DNA from 4 places in the Scandinavium manionii genome. Region 4 is predicted to be linked to each of the others. Evidence: predicted binding sites of a transcription regulator. Region 4 holds the regulator's gene; each other region holds the start of a gene.
The links. The regulator LexA, encoded in region 4, represses DNA repair genes until DNA is damaged. The targets are predictions, from matches to a motif close to TNCTGTATGTACATACAGNA.
Positions count from the first base shown of each region.

Region 1: the regulator LexA is predicted to act here: its motif matches at 1,011-1,030, upstream of mutH (DNA mismatch repair endonuclease MutH).
Region 2: the regulator LexA is predicted to act here: its motif matches at 1,171-1,190, upstream of metR (HTH-type transcriptional regulator MetR).
Region 3: the regulator LexA is predicted to act here: its motif matches at 1,425-1,444, upstream of sbmC (DNA gyrase inhibitor SbmC).

Region 1 covers NZ_JALIGC010000031.1:85,560-87,763, forward strand. The annotation lists gene ptsP (phosphoenolpyruvate--protein phosphotransferase) at 1-29, opposite strand, end outside; gene rppH (RNA pyrophosphohydrolase) at 42-575, opposite strand; gene mutH (DNA mismatch repair endonuclease MutH) at 1,260-1,946, shown strand; gene MUU51_RS02875 (TerC family protein) at 2,015-2,204, shown strand, end outside.
Region 2 covers NZ_JALIGC010000028.1:72,129-74,332, forward strand. The annotation lists gene MUU51_RS01285 (carboxylate/amino acid/amine transporter) at 1-266, shown strand, start outside; gene metR (HTH-type transcriptional regulator MetR) at 154-1,107, opposite strand; gene metE (5-methyltetrahydropteroyltriglutamate--homocysteine S-methyltransferase) at 1,344-2,204, shown strand, end outside.
Region 3 covers NZ_JALIGC010000039.1:579,982-582,185, forward strand. The annotation lists gene dacD (serine-type D-Ala-D-Ala carboxypeptidase DacD) at 159-1,325, shown strand; gene sbmC (DNA gyrase inhibitor SbmC) at 1,465-1,938, shown strand; gene MUU51_RS17100 (FUSC family protein) at 2,040-2,204, shown strand, end outside.
Region 4 covers NZ_JALIGC010000038.1:526,691-528,894, reverse strand. The annotation lists gene plsB (glycerol-3-phosphate 1-O-acyltransferase PlsB) at 1-12, opposite strand, end outside; gene MUU51_RS14370 (diacylglycerol kinase) at 142-510, shown strand; gene lexA (transcriptional repressor LexA) at 620-1,228, shown strand; gene dinF (MATE family efflux transporter DinF) at 1,367-2,204, shown strand, end outside.

The sequences.
Region 1 (2,204 bases), on a different contig from region 4:
TCGACTATTTCTCGCAACCGGGTGAGCATAATGTGCGTGGCTTAACCTCTTTTACGTCGATAAGCAGGGGCGGTGTTCTGCGGTTTGGGGGTACTTTCCGTCAGCGCCAGCACAACGCCTGCAAACTCCTTCATCACCCGACGGTAGACATCACGTTTAAACGACACCACCTGACGCACCGGGTACCAGTAACTTACCCAGCGCCAACCATCGAATTCCGGGGTACTGCTGGTTTGCATGTTGATATCATCATCGTTGCCTATCAACTGCAGGAGAAACCACTTTTGTTTCTGGCCGATACAAACCGGCTTTGTGTCCCAACGCACCAAACGTTTCGGTAACTTGTAACGCAACCAGTTCCGGGTAGAAGCCAGGATCCGCACATCTTTACGGCTTAACCCCACTTCTTCGAACAATTCCCGATACATCGCCTGCTCAGCGGACTCGCCTGGGTTTATCCCTCCTTGAGGGAATTGCCAGGAGTGTTGACCGTAACGCCTGGCCCACATTACCTGGCCCAGGCGGTTGCAGATTACAATTCCAACATTTGGGCGGTAGCCATCGTCATCAATCACCGGACTACCTCTAAAAACAATTTTCAATGTGAATGATTGTTTCACACTCGCTGGAAACGGTAAACCACTCTCTTGCGGCGATAACACCGGATAACAATTGAATAACTCACAGCTATCATCAAAGTTATAAACAGATAGGACCGTCCCGGGACCATTTTATTCACTTTTTCTGTGGATAGAGTTGTGAAGAAGTCGCGAGTTACCATGGGAAAACCTTGATTCGTCTTAAAAACACCATTTTTTATCATTAAAATAAAATGATGTTATTCATCTATTTAGAATAGTTCCTTTTCATTAAATATGCCATAACGTGACGATCATCACATAGGTAATCCTTGCACTGATGAAAGATCGAACAACGTCGTTTTTATCCACAGATTGTGCCACTAACTTAAACACTTTTTGTGTGAAAATTGGATTTTCATCGCACGTCAAGCCTGTAAATGGAAACAGTAGTGAGGGTTTTCCCCAGTTATCCCACTTTTCTGTGGATAACAGGGTGTAAGATCCTGTTCATTGTCAGTGACCAGAATGGGAAAACATTTTGCAGCGCAAAAAATGTTGGCTTTTTTCAATTAAAAAACGCTATTAAATCATCATATTGGCGTAGTTATTCAGAAACGGGTAAACTCTTTCCACAATGGGGATAAACCCCGCTCACTTTTCAACCAAAGGCGTGCCGTTATGTCCCTGCTGTCTCCCCTGCGTCAATCCCCTCAGTCTGAAGCCGAGCTTTTAGCTCAGGCGCAGCAGCTGGCGGGTTATACGCTGGGTGAATTGGCGGCGATGGCAAACCTGCCCATTCCGCCCGATTTAAAGCGGGATAAAGGCTGGATTGGTGTGCTGCTTGAAATTTGGCTGGGTGCCAGCGCAGGGAGTAAACCCGAGCAGGATTTCGCCGCGCTGGGCGTCGAGCTGAAAACGATCCCCGTCGACCGCAACGGCCGTCCGCTGGAAACCACGTTTGTCTGCGTCGCCCCGCTGACCGGCAACAGCGGTGTCACCTGGGAAACTAGCCATGTCCGGCATAAACTCAAGCGCGTGATGTGGATCCCAGTCGAAGGCGAACGCACTATCCCGCTGGCTGAACGCCACGTCGGTGCGCCATTGCTGTGGAGCCCGAGCGTAGAAGAGGAGCATCAGCTGCGCATGGATTGGGAAGAGCTAATGGATTTGATTGTGCTCGGTCAGGTGGAACGCATTACCGCTCGCCACGGAGAAGTGCTGCAGCTACGTCCGAAAGCAGCCAACAGTAAAGCCTTGACGGAAGCAGTCGGCACACACGGCGAACCTATTCTTACTCTCCCACGTGGTTTTTATCTGAAGAAGCATTTCACCGCCGCCCTTCTGGCCCAGCATTTTCTGCTCTGACATGATTCGTTTGGGGTGAGGCCGTCCGTGGCTTATAATTGCGCTTTTCGTTTTTGGCAGGATTTACAATGTTTGCATGGGTAACCGATCCTAACGCGTGGATGGCGCTTGGGACGCTGACGATCCTTGAGATCGTTCTGGGCATCGATAATATTATTTTTCTCTCTCTGGTAGTGGCTAAACTGCCGACGGCTCAGCGCAATCACGCGCGCCGAATCGGTCTGTTTGCGGCGATGATAATGCGACTGGCGCTGCTGG
Region 2 (2,204 bases), on a different contig from region 4:
TGGTGGCTTCAGGGCTGGGCTACTTCATGTGGAACTACGGTGCTACGCAGGTGGACGCCGGTACGCTTGGGATCATGAATAACATGCATGTGCCTGCCGGGCTGCTGGTGAACCTGGCTATCTGGCAACAGCAGCCGCACTGGCCGAGCTTTATTACAGGTGCGTTGGTGATTGTGGCTTCGCTGTGGGTCCATCGCCATTGGGTCGCTCCGCGCTCCGGACAAACGGCAAATGATCGCAAGCGTGATTCCGCGTTGAGCGAATAAACGCTTCGGTGACCGGCTGGCGCTGCTCGCCATCGCGCACGGCAGCGTACAGTCGGCTCCACAGACCTTCGCCCAGGGTTTTGGTCACTACCAGACCCTGGCGTTCAAAACTCTCCACCACCCAATGCGGCAGGGCAGCAATGCCCATTTTCGCTGCAACCATCTGAATCAATAACAGCGTGTTATCCACGCTTTTCAGCGACGGGCTCACGCCGGCGGGCTGTAAAAAATGACGCCAGATATCAAGCCGGCTGCGCTGCACCGGATAAATCAACAGCGATTCGCTGGCGATGTCTTCCGGTGTGATGCGGGCTTTCACCGCCAGCGGATGGTCGGGTGCCAGCACCAGTCGCACTTCATAATCAAACATCGGCGAATAATGCAGACCGCTGCGCGGCAGAATGTCTGAGGTCAGCACGATATCCAGCTCGCCCTGCTGCAACGCAGGCTGCGGGTCGAACGTCACCCCCGATTTGAAATCCATCTCCACCTGCGGCCAGCTCAAACGGAAGTTTTCCAGCGCGGGCGTCAGCCACTGAATACAGCTATGGCACTCAATGGCTATCCGCAGCGTGGTCTGCTGCGGTTCATTGCAGGCCTGTAGCGCACGGCTAATCTGCGGCAGGACCTGATTAGCAAGCTGCAGCAGAATTTCGCCCTGCGGGGTAAAGCGCAGCGGCTGACTCTTACGGACAAATAGCCGGAAGCCAAGGCGCTGTTCCAGATCGCTGAATTGGTGAGAAAGCGCGGATTGCGTCTGGTGCAACATGGCTGCCGCTGCTGCGAGCGATCCACTATTTCGCAACGCCTGTAGCGTTTTCAGGTGTTTAATCTCGATCATGAAAGTCCTTCACTTCGGCATGAATAAATTGCGCTTGAGGATCATACAGTACCTGCCAATTATAGATGTGTAAACATCCAGACGTCTAAATCCTTCGTCTTTTAAATTTATGGTGCGTTGGCTGCGTTTACTCACCCCGGTCACTTACTTATGTAAGCTCACGGGGATGAGCAAACTTGCCGCCTTCCCTAAATTCAAAATCCATAGGATTGACCATTAATAAAAGAGGAACGGCCATGACAATTAAGAACCACACTCTGGGATTCCCTCGCGTCGGCCTTCGCCGTGAGCTGAAGAAAGCGCAAGAAAGCTACTGGGCGGGCAATTCCAGCCGTGAAGAACTGCTGGCGACCGGACGCGAATTGCGCTCCCGTCACTGGCAACAGCAGAAGGACGCTGGCGTGGATCTGCTGCCAGTGGGCGATTTCGCCTGGTACGACCATGTTCTGACCACTAGCCTGCTGCTGGGCAATGTGCCGGCTCGTCATCAGAACAAAGACGGCTCAGTGGATATCGATACGCTGTTCCGCATCAGTCGCGGTCGGGCGCCCACCGGCGAACCTGCGGCGGCGGCAGAAATGACCAAATGGTTTAACACCAACTATCACTACATGGTGCCGGAGTTCAGTCAAGGGCAGGAATTCAAATTGACATGGACCCAGTTGCTGGATGAGGTGGACGAAGCGCTGGCGCTGGGCCACAACGTGAAACCGGTGCTGCTTGGCCCGGTGACGTATCTATGGCTGGGCAAAGTGAAGGGTGAGCAGTTCGACCGTCTGAGCCTGCTGAACGATATCCTGCCGGTCTACCAGCAGGTGCTGGCGGAGCTGGCCAAACGTGGCGTCGAGTGGGTACAAATCGACGAACCGATTCTGGTGCTGGAGCTGCCGCGTCCGTGGCTCGATGCGTTCCAACCCGCTTACGATGCGCTCCAGGGGAACACTAAGCTGCTGCTGACCACTTATTTCGAAGGCGTGACGCCGAACCTGAATACCATTACCGCGCTGCCGGTGCAGGGTCTGCATGTCGATCTGGTACACGGTAAAGATGACGTCGCCGAACTGCACAACCGCCTGCCAGCCGAATGGCTGCTGTCT
Region 3 (2,204 bases), on a different contig from region 4:
CGGTAATGGTAAACGATTTGCCCGTTCATCAGAAGCGTGACGCGGCGATCCCTCGGTGCCGCGCGCAGGAAATGTCATACTTTCTTGCAATTTAACGCTGTCAGCAAAGCGTAACTGCCGTAAAAAGAACGGGAATACGAAAAGTTGAGGATATGCTGTTGAAAGGCCGTTTTTTTATTGCTGTTTCTTTGCTCGCTTCGAGCATTTCTTGCGCAGTTGCTGCAGATTATATTCCCGCACCGGTACAACCTCCTGCGATCCAGGCCGCATCCTGGGTGCTGATGGATTACACCACCGGCCAGGTCCTCACCGCTGGTAACGAACACCAGCAGCGCAACCCAGCCAGTCTCACGAAGCTGATGACCGGTTACGTGGTTGACCGCGCGATCGACAGCCATCGCATTACCGGAGATGACATGGTCACCGTAGGTCGCGATGCCTGGGCAAAGGGCAATCCTGTTTTTGACGGATCGTCTCTGATGTTCCTCAAGGCGGGCGATCGTCTGAGCGTGCATGACTTGAGCCGCGGACTGATTGTCGATTCCGGGAATGACGCCTGCGTGGCGTTGGCTGACTACGTCGCAGGTGGCCAGCCACAGTTCGTCAAAATGATGAATGATTACGTGAGCAAACTGGGCCTGAAAGATACCCATTTCGAAACCGTGCACGGTCTTGATGCGCCAGGACAGCACAGTTCGGCGTTCGACCTCGCGGTATTATCCCGAGCAATTATTCATGGTGAGCCTGACTTCTATCATATGTATAGCGAGAAGAGCCTGACCTGGAACGGCATCACTCAAAACAACCGTAACGGCTTGCTGTGGGATAAAAACCTGAACGTTGATGGGCTGAAAACGGGCCACACGGCTACCGCTGGGTTTAACATCATTGCGTCTGCGGTTGACGGTAAGCGCCGTTTGATTGCGGTCGTCATGGGCGCTGAGAGCTCGAAAGGACGTGAAGACCAGGCGCGTAAGCTACTGCACTGGGGTCAGCAGAATTTCGATACCGTTCAGATCCTGCATACCGGCAAAAAAGTTGGCACTGAGCGCATCTGGTACGGCGATAAAGAACATATCGATCTGGGTACCGATCAGGACTTCTGGCTGGCCTTACCGAAAGCTGAAGTGCCGAAAATCAAAGCCAAATATGTGATGGACAAAAAAGAGCTGGATGCGCCAATCGCGGCCCATCAGCGCGTCGGGGAAATTGAACTCTACGACGGCGATAAAATTGTTGCTCACTGGCCACTGGTGACGCTGGAAAGTGTGGGCAAAGGCGGCATGTTCTCGCGCCTGAGCGACTGGATGCACCATAAATCCTGAGCCAACCCCGTTTGACCAAACGCTCTCTTCGGAGGGCGTTTTACTTTCCTGATTTGTGAAACATCGCACATACTCCTTCAAATCGGTTTGCTAGATTTTAACTGTATATTTGTCCAGTGACTTTGTTAGTGGAGGCAATATGGATTACAGCATTACTCAGCAAAATCGTCGCATCATCGCCGGTTTTCATATGGTTGGCCCATGGGAGCAGACCATCAAACAGGGCTTTGAACAGTTGGTGATGTGGGTGAACGGACACAAGATCCACGCCAAAGAGTGGGTGGCGGTTTACTACGATAACCCTGATGAGGTGCCGGCGGAAAAGCTGCGGGCTGACACCGTGGTCACCGTCGAAGACGGCTTCACAATACCTGCCAATAGCGAAGGGGTGATTATCACCGAAATCGCGGCGGGAATGTACGCCAAAGCCACAGCACGCGTGGTCGATCATGATTTTTCTACCCCGTGGTATCAGTTCTTTAGCCGTGTGTTGGAGGACAAAGACTACGAGTTAGAAGCTAAACCCTGCTTCGAGCTTTATCTCAATGACGGTAATCAGGATGGTTACTGGGATATCGAAATGTATGTACCTGTTAAAAAACGCGCTGTTTAAGGTAAACAAGCCTGCTTTTTAAAAGGTTATTTACGCATCCGTGATGCCAGTGGCAGAAAAACAGATACAATTGTGTTTTCTGCTCTGGCCGGAGTGCGGGTGTGCGCGCTGATAAATCACTGAGTCCTTTTGAAATTCGTTTATACCGCAACTACCGTATTGTTCACGGGGTGCGGATAGCTCTCGCATTTGTGCTGACGTTTCTGTTGGTGCGCCTTTTTCACGTACCTGAAGGCACCTGGCCGCTCATTACGCTGGTCGTTATT
Region 4 (2,204 bases):
CCAGCCAGACATAAACGATGTAAAGCCTCTGGTTAATCATGCAAATGCGCCGCAAGGATAACAGAAAGTGCACAGAATATCTGTTCTACCGCGTCAGGCGCGCAGTGACATTGATGCTAAATAATGTAAAAGGTTCTTTTGATGGCAAATGATACCACCGGGTTAACCCGAATCTTCAAAGCAGCAGGCTACTCCTGGAAAGGTTTTCGTGCCGCATGGCAAAACGAAGCCGCGTTCCGCCAGGAAGGCGTTGCCGCCGTTATCGCCATCATTCTCGCCTGTTGGTTAGATGTGGATGCCATCACCCGAGTGTTACTGATTGGCTCAGTGCTTCTGGTGATGATAGTGGAAATTATCAACAGTGCGATTGAAGCGGTGGTTGACCGCATTGGGACGGAACGCCACGAACTGTCAGGTCGTGCAAAAGATATGGGTTCCGCCGCGGTGTTTCTGGCAATTGGTGTCGCCTTACTCACCTGGGTAACGCTGTTGTGGTCGCATTATCGATAACACCCGCAGAATTACGCAAACGTCTGGTTTTTTGTGCGTTTTGCGGTTCCAAATTCGCCATTAACTGTATATACTCACAGCATAACTGTATATGCACCCAGGGGGCGGAATGAAAGCGTTAACGACCAGGCAGCAAGAGGTGTTCGATCTTATCCGGGATCACATCAGCCAGACGGGCATGCCGCCAACGCGTGCGGAAATCGCGCAGCGCTTGGGGTTCCGTTCCCCGAACGCGGCTGAAGAGCACTTGAAAGCGCTGGCACGTAAAGGCGTTCTTGAGATTGTTTCCGGTGCCTCTCGTGGCATTCGTCTTCTGGTAGAAGAAGAAACCGGTATCCCGCTGATCGGGCGTGTTGCGGCGGGTGAACCCCTGCTGGCACAGCAGCATATCGAAGGCCACTACCAGGTTGACCCGGCGATGTTCAAGCCGAGCGCCGATTTCCTGCTGCGCGTCAGCGGAATGTCGATGCGTGATATCGGTATTCTCGACGGGGATTTGCTCGCGGTTCATAAAACGCAGGATGTGCGTAATGGTCAGGTCGTTGTCGCCCGTATCGACGATGAAGTGACGGTTAAGCGCCTGAAAAAGCAGGGCAGCACCGTTGAACTGTTGCCTGAAAATAGCGAGTTTTCTCCGATTGTGGTCGATCTGCGTCAGCAGAGCTTCTCCATCGAAGGGCTGGCGGTTGGCGTTATTCGCAACGGCGAGTGGCTGTAATTAGCTTTAGACACCCTCAATAATTCACGTTGCGTTCAGGCATACATCGCCAGAACATCAGCACGTAAGTTTTGACGGGAAGAGTGGCGCTATTCTGGCGTCACTTCGTTTTACCCATTCACAATCACAGGTTTTCTCATGTCGCTCTTCACCACTGCAGACAAGGCATTGTGGCGTCTCGCGCTGCCGATGATTTTCTCAAATATCACCGTGCCGCTGTTGGGTCTGGTGGATACGGCGGTCATCGGTCATCTTGATAGTCCTGTTTATCTCGGCGGCGTGGCGATCGGTTCCATGGCGACCAGTTTCCTGTTCATGCTGTTGTTGTTCCTGCGCATGAGCACCACCGGCCTCACCGCACAGGCCTACGGCGCTCAAGACCCTGTACGTCTGGCTCGCGCGCTGGTACAGCCTCTGCTGCTGGCGCTGGGGGCGGGCCTGGTGATTGTTGTGTTCCGCACCCCTCTGATTGACCTGGCGCTGCACATTGTCGGCGGCAGCGATGCCGTACTGGAACAGGCGCGGCGTTTCCTCGAAATCCGTTGGTTAAGTGCCCCTGCGTCCCTGGCAAACCTGGTTCTGCTCGGCTGGCTGCTCGGCGTGCAATACGCGCGCGCGCCGGTGATTTTGCTGGTGGTCGGCAACGTCTTAAACATCGTGCTCGATTTATGGCTGGTGATGGGCCTGCACATGAACGTGCAGGGCGCAGCGTTGGCGACAGCGTGTTCCGAATACGCGACCTTTTTCATTGGCTTGCTGATGGTACGGCGCGTGCTGCACCTGCGCGGTATATCGCTGGATATGCTCAAAGAGGCCTGGCGAGGCAATATCCGCCGCCTGCTGGCGTTGAACCGCGACATCATGCTGCGCTCGCTACTCCTGCAACTCTGTTTTGGTGCACTCACAGTATTTGGCGCACGGCTGGGCAGCGATATCGTCGCCGTGAACGCGGTACTGATGACAATGCTCACCTTCA